4 regions of the Ensifer sp. MJa1 genome follow, and region 1 is predicted to be linked to each of the others. Evidence: riboswitches for the same ligand, from Rfam matches in the RefSeq annotation. Region 1 holds a riboswitch; each other region holds the start of a gene.
What was found. Region 1 has a riboswitch for cobalamin ahead of nrdH (glutaredoxin-like protein NrdH). Riboswitches for the same ligand answer to the same signal wherever they lie in the genome.

Region 1 (2,193 bases):
GATGCTTTCCATGTTGTCCTCGACCCGAAGCAGGAAGCAGGAAACGAGTTCGCCACGGGCCTTCTTGCCGGCATTGAGGAAGGTCGGCGTCGCCGGCTGGAAGCGGCCGGAAATGATCTCGTCGACGAGATCGCGGGCAAACTGTTCGTCGCCGCGCGCTAGCGCCAGCGCCACCATGCAGACACGGTCCTCGTAGCGCTCCAGGTAACGCTTACCGTCGAAGGTCTTCAGCGTGTAGGAGGTGTAATATTTGAAGGCGCCGAGGAAGGTCGGGAACCGGAATTTCTTCGCGTAGGCGTGGTCGTAGAGATCGCGCACGAAATTGAAGGAATACTGGTCGAGGACCTCCTGCTCGTAGTAGCCCTCGGTCATCAGATAATCGAGCTTCTCGCGCAAATTATGGAAGAAAACCGTGTTCTGGTTGACGTGCTGGAGGAAGTACTGCTTCGCGGCCAGCCGGTCCTTGTCGAGCTGGATCCTGCCCTCCTCGTCATAGAGGTTCAGCATCGCGTTCAGCGCATGATAGTCGAGCGCTGCTTCTGTCGCCTTCAAGGGGCGTTCGAGTGTTGTGACGTCCAAAATCGTTCCATCCCGTTTCTGACATTGGCGACGTCCTCTTCGGTTCCGAGAAGCTCGAACCGGTAGAGGTAAGGCACTCGGCACTTGGCCGAGATCACGTCGCCGGCGATCCCGTAGGTCGCGCCGAAATTGCTGTTGCCCGCGGCAATCACGCCGCGGATGTGGGAGCGGTTGCCCGCGTCGTTCAAGAAGCGGATCACCTGTTTCGGCACCGCACCCCGGCCGTCGTCACCGCAATAGGTCGGCACGACGAGCACGTAGGGCTCGGATACCGTAAGCGTGTCCTTACCTTGCCTAAGCGGTATGCGGGCGGCGCGCAGGCCGAGCTTTTCGACGAAGCGATGGGTGTTTTCCGAACGGCTGGAAAAATAGACGATCAGGCCCATCGCCTCTGTCCCTCAGGAAAGCGAACCGATCATATCCGGGCGGAAACCGGCCCAGTGCCGCTCGCCGGCAACGACGACCGGAACCTGCCGATAGCCGAGACCCTGCACTAGTGCGAAGGCATCCGTGTCTTCGGAGATATCGACAATCCTGTAATCGATGCCCTGGCGGTCGAGCGCACGGGTGGTGGCGGTGCATTGCACGCAGGCGGGCTTGCTGTAGACGGTGATGGACATGGGTTCCTCAGATGTTGAGCAGAATTCGGGGCGCAGAAATTCAGTGGATCGCGCGGACGCGAACCGTGGGTTTGGCGACAGGGCGCAGGACGTCGTTCTCCGATCATCTCGACCGGAGTTGATGTCGGCGAACTGGCCCGGGGTCGGCTTCAGGCAACCGGGCCGGTAAATTCTGGCGGGGCGCCCGAAAAACGCCGTCGAAGCGACTCTTCAGGGCACGACCTTTCGATCAGGCGCGCAAAAATACGCACCCGTCCGCAGAAGGTGGATCTGTACTGGAAGAAACTGACATGACTTCACCCCGAAGCTTTCGGCAGGCCGCCGGGGAGATGTCGAGACGATCAGGCAGGCTCATCCTGCCACGCGCAACTCAACCCCTCCGGACACCCCGCCCGTGGACGTTTGGTGCTCAAGGCAGGTCTCCTGGCTTACGGGTCTCCGCTTCCGTCCCGACCTTCCCGCGGCCTCATGCCTCAGTGGTCCAATTCCGGACAGTCGCTCGCCGTCTACAGTTGCGGGGGCAGCTACGGCATAGCCGGGCAGAAATCCGCCGGCGCACCGTATTCCCGTCTTAGCTCCCTATCCTTGCGAATCGGAAGAACCTCGAACACTAGATATAGTAGTTCATCGCCAATCTTCGTCAATAGGTCTGGGGTGCCTGAGGCCGGGGCAAGGGGGTGATTTCTTTTGCGGTGTGGATAACGGGGAGTAAACGACCGTTCATCGCCGAGGCTGTGGATAGGGCGCACCCGGTGTTGCAGGCGCGCCCATCCTCCTAGCCGGTGAAAGCGGGCACGGGGCAATTGTCGGCGTCGACGGCAACCATGACAAAGGTTCCAGTCACCGTCCGTTGCCGGGTGCCGGTCAGAAGCTCTTCCGACCAGAGCTCGACTTCGATCGTGGCCGAGCTGCGACCGGTGTCCACGATGCGGGCAACGGATTCGATGATCGAGCCGATCGTGATGCGGTGCCTGAAGTCCATGCCGGTGCAGGA
Region 2 (2,193 bases), on a different contig from region 1:
CAATACCGAATGCGCTGTGGCTGCTGTCTTTATTTCCGCACCGAGGGCGGCAGTTTCTGCGACACCTGTGTTCTTCTTCAGCCGGAGGCGCGCCGCGCCCGGCTGGTGGCGCATCTCATGCAAAACGGCGGGGCCTGAACCCCGCCGCCTCTTTGTTTCATCGCAGGATGCAGAGCGCTCAATGCGCCCTGACGAAGCGCTCGTTGATGAAGCCGGAGACGACGCCGAGCACGATCCAGAAAGCGAGCGTGGTGGCGAGCGCAGCAACGGCAAACTCGGCGCCAAGCACGGCCGGAACGTTGCTGGTGATATCGGCAGGCTGCGGCGCGCCGTAGACATGCGGTGCAGCGATGAGAACGAGGCCGGCGACCTTCGACACGATCTCTTCGCGCAAGACCACGAGGTAGAGACCGACGGCAGAAAGCGCCACGGTCAGCAGCCACCAGGTCTGGCGGTCGCCGAGTTCGGCGGCCGGGAAGCCCGGCAGTTCCGGCGGCAGGCCGATCGCCGGCAGCATGTGCACGGCGAGCCAGCCGCAGGCGCCCCAGAGCGCGCCGTTCCTGAGCGTGATCGGATAGCCGATCACCAGGCTGACGCCGGCAAGCAGAAGGCCGAAGCCGGAGCCGGTGACGAGATTGGCAATGAGCGTGCCGGAGAAGCGGCTCATGCCGAACATGATGCCGCCTTCTTCCTCATGCTCGCCCTCATGGGCGTAAGCCGGCGTGATCGGCGACAGGGCGTCGATGAGGGCGCCCAGCGGCGAGACGGCCTTGAGCGAGGAATGCTGCTGGCCTTCGGCAGCGGGCGCGGTCGTGCCCGGCTGGCCGGCCGGCTGTTCGGTTGCGGCCGGAGCCTCGCCTTCGAATTCTTCCGCATGCAGGATCAGCGGCGTGACCCGGAGTTCCTGGGCGCCGGTCATGAAGACACCGGCAATCAATCCAGCCACGATCGCGGCCAGAAGCGTTCTGACAATCATCTTGAAATCCCTCGATAACGGCAAAAGCCACGCGCTGCGGCGTGGTTTGTCAGCCTTTCCATGGTCTCTGCCATGCGGACGGTCCTTGCGCGCCGGGCACGCCGGGACGCACAAGCACGGACATCCGGCAAAGGCCGGATGCGCTCAGGTCCGCTTTGTCGACGTGGAACGTTGGTGACGTTCCGAAACATCGTCTTAGTGGCAGGGGAAGCCGTAGGAGTGGCGGGTGTCGTGCGCGGTGTCGTGCAGCACGGCCGAATTGGCAAGGCCGGCGCCGAAGACGAGGAAAGCGCCGATGAAAAGCGCGATGATACCAGCGGTCAGACGATCGCTGAGGGAGAGCGGGGTGCTCGAAATGGTAGACGTAGCCATGACAACCTCCGTGATGGCATCGGGAAATTCCCGGTTTGGGCCCTATGCCCGCATCGAGTGGCAGGTTTCCTGGCTCGCGGCGCTGGGCTCGATGCCCTCGACCTGCCTCGCCTTCCCAGTTCGGCCGCCCTCTCGCGGTCTCTTCCAGTGGCTTCTTCCGGATCGCTCCGAAATGGCAGATCGACGCCGTTCTACAGTCGCGGGGTCGGCCGTGATTTGAATGCCCAGTATGGGTCCATCCGTCACGTTCCCGTTTACTCCCGAAACACGTTCGTATTCCGGGAACCAATCGATCCCTGATGATTAGGAGCGTGTCACGGAGATGTCAATTGAGCCTGCGCCGCCCACCGCTTCGTCAGCGACAAAATCGCGGAGAATCATCTGCTTGTAGGCATCGACGATGCGGTCGCCTTCCGGCCGGTCGACCGAGACTGCAAGCCGCATGGTGCAGTCGCCGAGATGCATGATCAGAAAGGCGGCGCTGTCGATTTCCTCACGAGGCGTTTCGGGCGCAAATCGGGCCCACACGTCGGCAAGAAGCTTGCCGCCGGCCCGGCCTTGTAGAAGGTCGATCTCGCGCAGCGCCTTGTCGGCCTGCATTGCCGACCAGATGTCGCGCATCACGGGCTCGGCGAGGAACATATCGTAGTAGATGTCGAACAGGATGCAGAAGGCCTCGCGCAGTTCTGGAAGCGAGGTGACCTTGGCCAGTTCGGCGGCGATGCACGCGTTGCAAACTGCATTGTAGCGCTCTGCCAGGGTGCGCACGATTGCCGCCTTGTCGGGGAAGTACTGGTAAAGAGAGCCAATAGAAATCCCAGCCTTTTCAGCGACTTCGCTCATGC
Region 3 (2,193 bases), on a different contig from region 1:
AAATAAATCCTATCGGGGAAGTGAGAAGGAGAAACGGGCGCTGCCGGCAGCGGCCGTGCTGTGGACGGTGGCGGTGACGCCGAAGGCTACGGAGAGCGCCCTGGGGCTCAGGACCTGCTCCGGTGTCCCAAAGGCCGTCAGCCGCCCGGCCGTCACGATCGCGACGTCGGTGGCGAACTCGGCGGCAAGGTTGATGTCGTGCAGCGTCGAGACGATCGTCAGCTTCAACGTCTGCAGCAGTTCGAGGATTTCGAGCTGGTGGCGGATGTCGAGATGATTGGTCGGCTCGTCGAGGATGATGATGCGCGGCTCCTGGGCAAGCGCCCGGGCGATCAGCACCCGCTGCTTCTCGCCGCCCGAAAGCGTGGCAAATTGCCGGCCGGCGAGATGGGCGAGATTGAGATGCGACAGCGCGTGAGCCACGCGCTCGCGATCAAGCTCCGACCAGCCGCTCAGGCCCTCGCGTCTCGGGATCCGCCCCATCATCACCACATCGCGCACGCTGAAGGGAAAATCGCCGGGCATTTCCTGCAGCACGACGGCGATTGTCTTTGCCGCCTCGCGTGCCGAAATCGACCAGAGGTCGACGCCATCGACGGCAATGCGGCCGGCATCCGGCTGCACGGCGCGATAAAGGCAGCGCAAAAGAGAGGTCTTGCCGGCACCGTTCGGCCCGAGGATCGCAAGCCGGCTTCCCGCCGCGATCGAAAAATCGACATCCTCGACCAGCGTCAGGCCCGGACGCGGTCCCCAACGCAGGCCCTCCACCCTGAGCGTGGCTCCTGTCGACGTGCAGCTCATGATCCTGTCCCTCCCCGCGGTCTCACTGGAACCGTCCGGCGATGTCTTCGGAGACGAGCATGGCCGCCGGGATGCGGGCGAGCGTCTTGCCCTTCAGCCCGCGCGGGCGCTCGACGGCACGCGTCATGCCATCACCGCGCTCGGCATAGGTGGTGGCGAAGCTGACGAGATCGTCGATGTCTTCCTCCGGCGAAATGTCGCCGAAGAGATAGGTCGCCTTGCCGGTTGCCTGGAAGGCGATGGTGCAGGGTCGGGTGCAGGCGGCCATGCAGACGGTGCCGGCGATCGAGAAGTCACGGTCGAGCGGTGTCCCGAGCGTGGCGATGCTGCGGTTGAGGCGCTGAATGAGCTCGGCACCGGGCGCGCAAGGGCCACCGGTAAGGCGGCAATCGGTGCAGACCGTTATCTTGTGCTGTCTTGAAGTCGGCTCGGCCATCTTCTCTCTCCGCCGGAGTGACGGCAGGAGATGGCGAAGCGGCAGAAGGACGGAAAGCCGTCGTGCGAAAGCCAGTTCTTTTCCATCGGAACACCCCGTCCGTTGTGGTTGATCGGTTCGATGGCAGGTCTCCTGGCTCGCGGGTCGCGGCGCATCCACGTCTTCCCGGCTTGATGCCAGTGACATGGTGTGAATGCGCTTTCCGCTCACAGTTGCGGGGGCAGCCACGGTTTCGGTCCCGTCAGGGTCGTCCGTTCCGTGTTCCCTTTTCAGCCGCCTCCGCATTGTCGCGGACGCAGCACCATCAACGCCTTCCTCGCATGAATCGGCTGAAGTGACAACCGCGCGGGCGTCTGCTTCGGGCTCTATCAACATGCGGCGTTTCGTCATGCGTGACTGTTATAAAATAACATTACACAAATCAACAAGGAAATGATCGTCAGGCATTCGGCCGCCCGCTCCGGGCGAGAGCCTCGCGTGACGGCGGCGACCGGCGTATCCTTGGCTTCGCTGAAGCCCGGCGGCAAGATCCTCGATGTCGCCGCCCAGCCTGCCACGCAACGGCATCTGCGTGAAGCAGCGTTGCGCATGTCGAAGGAGACCTCGACGGCAAGCATAGCCGGCAAAGGTTTCATGCGCGGGACGCCGCCAGACAACGCGACAGCTACAACACCATAGTTGAAATGCCGACGAGGGATCTGGCGGGAGCAACGTTCTTGGGCATCGAGGACACCGCCACCTGGAAGCCGCATTCCCGGCAAAGCACTGAAACGTAACGTACGTTACGCTCACGTAACCCCATGACCGTTGAGAAAATCACCGACCGAAGCGACAATCGCCGAAGCTGGGATTGGCGCCGAAGCTGGGATTGGGCATCGATACACCACCACCACATCAACCTGGCCGCGCAAGTCCCGAAATGAAGTGACGGCAATTCAACTTTCGACAGGGGATAG
Region 4 (2,193 bases), on a different contig from region 1:
ATCCGCTCGAAGAAGTGCTTTTCGTCGCCGAGTTCGCAGAAGAAGTTGGCGAAATAGAACGACCAGGTGATGTCCTTGGCAGGCGCAACGGGGGTGCGCGCCGCCGTCACGTGGCAATAGCCGAGGTGCGGCCGCCCGGCGAGCGTGCGGTGGAAGATCATCTTGGGGAACTGGATCGATGAATGGAAGCCGTTGATGCGCTTGTGCGTCGTGTCGCCGGCGGTCGCCAGTTTCTTGCCGGTCCGGTCTGCGACTTCCTCGTAGCTCAGATACCGGCGCTCGCTCGGCATCCATTGACGGCGGTTGATCCGGCCGGTGCGCAGGAACTCTGTATGGACAGCCGCCTTCGCCGGGGTCGCCGGCGGCCTTTCGGCCGCTGCATCGTAATACTTGAACTTGCTCATGATCGTCAGCGCGCCATCTGCCTGTTGGACCCACTCGTCCGCCGGCAAGGCTAATGGCTTATGGTTAATGAAAGATTTCGCCGCGAGGTGATGGAGAAGTCGGGCGGGTCATGAAGTCATGTCGCAATCTGGCGAAGCTCTCACGCGCTCGCGCCATGCCGGGCCGAAAACGCGGCAATTGCCGGTTTTTTGATCTATCTATCTGTTTATAAAGCGAAACATTCTGCGGTTTCGCCCTTCGTAACTTCATTGATGCGTGTCGTCTTTCTGGAAACGGATGTCGCTATCTGGCAGCTGCCGGCATGGGTTCCACGCTTACATATCCTCACTCAAGGTGCCGCCTTTAAGGGAGGGCGGAGAATTGGGAAGCCGGTCAAATCCCGGCGCTGCCCCCGCAACGGTGGTGGAGCGAAAGCCTCGGCAAAAGGCCACTGGACGGTTTCGTCCGGGAAGGCGCCGGGCAGGTCCCCAAAGGACGGCTCCTGAGCCCGGAAACCAGCCTTGACAGACATAACCGTAACGGGTTGCGGCGGGCAGCCGGATCGGAGCCTCAAACGCATGGGCATGCGCCCGTGCGGGTTCCTGTCCTGCCTCTCCGAAACATGGCGCATGAGGACAGGACATGGACATCAGGAACGATATGCTTCGCAGGCTGAAAGGCCGACGTGACGGCTACAGCCTCGATCGGGCCTTCTACATCGATCCCGACTACTACCGGCAGGATCTGGAGAACATCTGGTACAAGGACTGGCTGTTCATCGGCCATGACTGCGAGATCCCGAGGGCCGGCAATTATTTCACCGTCCAGGTGGGAGATTTCCCCGTCGTCATCACCCGCGATCGCCAGGGCACGATCCGGGCACTTCACAATTCCTGCCGCCACCGCGGCTCTCGCGTCTGCACGCAACACAAGGGGTCATCGGCAAAGCTTGTCTGTCCCTATCACCAGTGGACCTACGAGCTCGACGGCAGCCTGCTCTTTGCGCGCCAGATGGGCGAGGACTTCGACAAGGCGGCCCACAGCCTGAAGCCGATCCATTGCGAAACGGTCGGCGGCTACATTTTCATCAACCTGTCTGAAAATCCGATGGACTTCGCGGCCTTCCGCGAACTGGCCTTGCCCTACCTCGCGCCGCATCGCCTCGGCGAAACCAAGGTCGCCTTTGAAAGCACGATCATCGAGAAGGGCAACTGGAAGCTCGTCTGGGAAAACAACCGCGAGTGCTACCATTGCGCCGCCAACCACCCGGAGCTTTGCCGCACCTATCCGGAAGCGCCGACGGCAACCGGCGTTCAGGGCGCCAAGGACGATCCAGTGATTGCCGCGCACTGGGCAAAGTGCGAGGCGGAAGGGCTTCCGAGCGAGTTCAAGATATCGCCGACCGGACAGTTCCGCGCCGCCCGCATGCCGCTCGTCGACGACGCCGAAAGCTATACCATGTCCGGCGCGCGCGCCGTCCGCCAGGCCCTGTCGGCAGGTGTCCACCAGCAACAGATCGGTACGCTTTTGATGTTCCACTATCCAACGACCTGGAACCACGTGCTCGCCGACCATGCCATCACCTTCCGCGTCCTGCCGCTCGGCCCGGAACTGACGCAGGTGACGACGAAGTGGCTCGTCAACAAGGATGCGGTCGAGGGCGTCGACTACAACCTGGAAGAACTGACCCACGTCTGGACCGAGACCAACGACCAGGACCGTCAGATCGTGGAGGAAAATGCCTTTGGCATCCGCTCGCCTGCCTATCAGCCCGGCCCCTATTCGCCGGAGCACGAAGGCGGCGTGATG

Region 2: linked by a shared signal. The riboswitch ahead of MKZ91_RS16215 (CbtB domain-containing protein) and the one ahead of nrdH (glutaredoxin-like protein NrdH) in region 1 are both predicted to bind cobalamin.
Region 3: linked by a shared signal. The riboswitch ahead of MKZ91_RS01805 (DUF1636 domain-containing protein) and the one ahead of nrdH (glutaredoxin-like protein NrdH) in region 1 are both predicted to bind cobalamin.
Region 4: linked by a shared signal. The riboswitch ahead of MKZ91_RS06840 (aromatic ring-hydroxylating oxygenase subunit alpha) and the one ahead of nrdH (glutaredoxin-like protein NrdH) in region 1 are both predicted to bind cobalamin.

Annotation. Positions count from the first base shown of each region.
Region 1 is NZ_JAKUMO010000002.1:343,615-345,807, forward strand. Features, by position in the region: gene nrdE (class 1b ribonucleoside-diphosphate reductase subunit alpha) at 1-579, opposite strand, end outside; gene nrdI (class Ib ribonucleoside-diphosphate reductase assembly flavoprotein NrdI) at 549-965, opposite strand; gene nrdH (glutaredoxin-like protein NrdH) at 978-1,199, opposite strand; cobalamin riboswitch at 1,596-1,820, opposite strand; gene MKZ91_RS04345 (acyl-CoA thioesterase) at 1,975-2,193, opposite strand, start outside.
Region 2 is NZ_JAKUMO010000011.1:15,335-17,527, forward strand. Features, by position in the region: gene MKZ91_RS16205 ((2Fe-2S)-binding protein) at 1-138, shown strand, start outside; gene MKZ91_RS16210 (CbtA family protein) at 179-976, opposite strand; gene MKZ91_RS16215 (CbtB domain-containing protein) at 1,172-1,348, opposite strand; cobalamin riboswitch at 1,391-1,653, opposite strand; gene MKZ91_RS16220 (TetR/AcrR family transcriptional regulator) at 1,652-2,193, opposite strand, start outside.
Region 3 is NZ_JAKUMO010000001.1:345,740-347,932, reverse strand. Features, by position in the region: gene MKZ91_RS01810 (ABC transporter ATP-binding protein) at 10-801, opposite strand; gene MKZ91_RS01805 (DUF1636 domain-containing protein) at 824-1,237, opposite strand; cobalamin riboswitch at 1,343-1,558, opposite strand; gene MKZ91_RS01800 (hypothetical protein) at 1,715-1,915, shown strand.
Region 4 is NZ_JAKUMO010000003.1:351,089-353,281, reverse strand. Features, by position in the region: gene MKZ91_RS06845 (DUF6656 family protein) at 1-404, opposite strand, end outside; cobalamin riboswitch at 720-922, shown strand; gene MKZ91_RS06840 (aromatic ring-hydroxylating oxygenase subunit alpha) at 1,027-2,193, shown strand, end outside.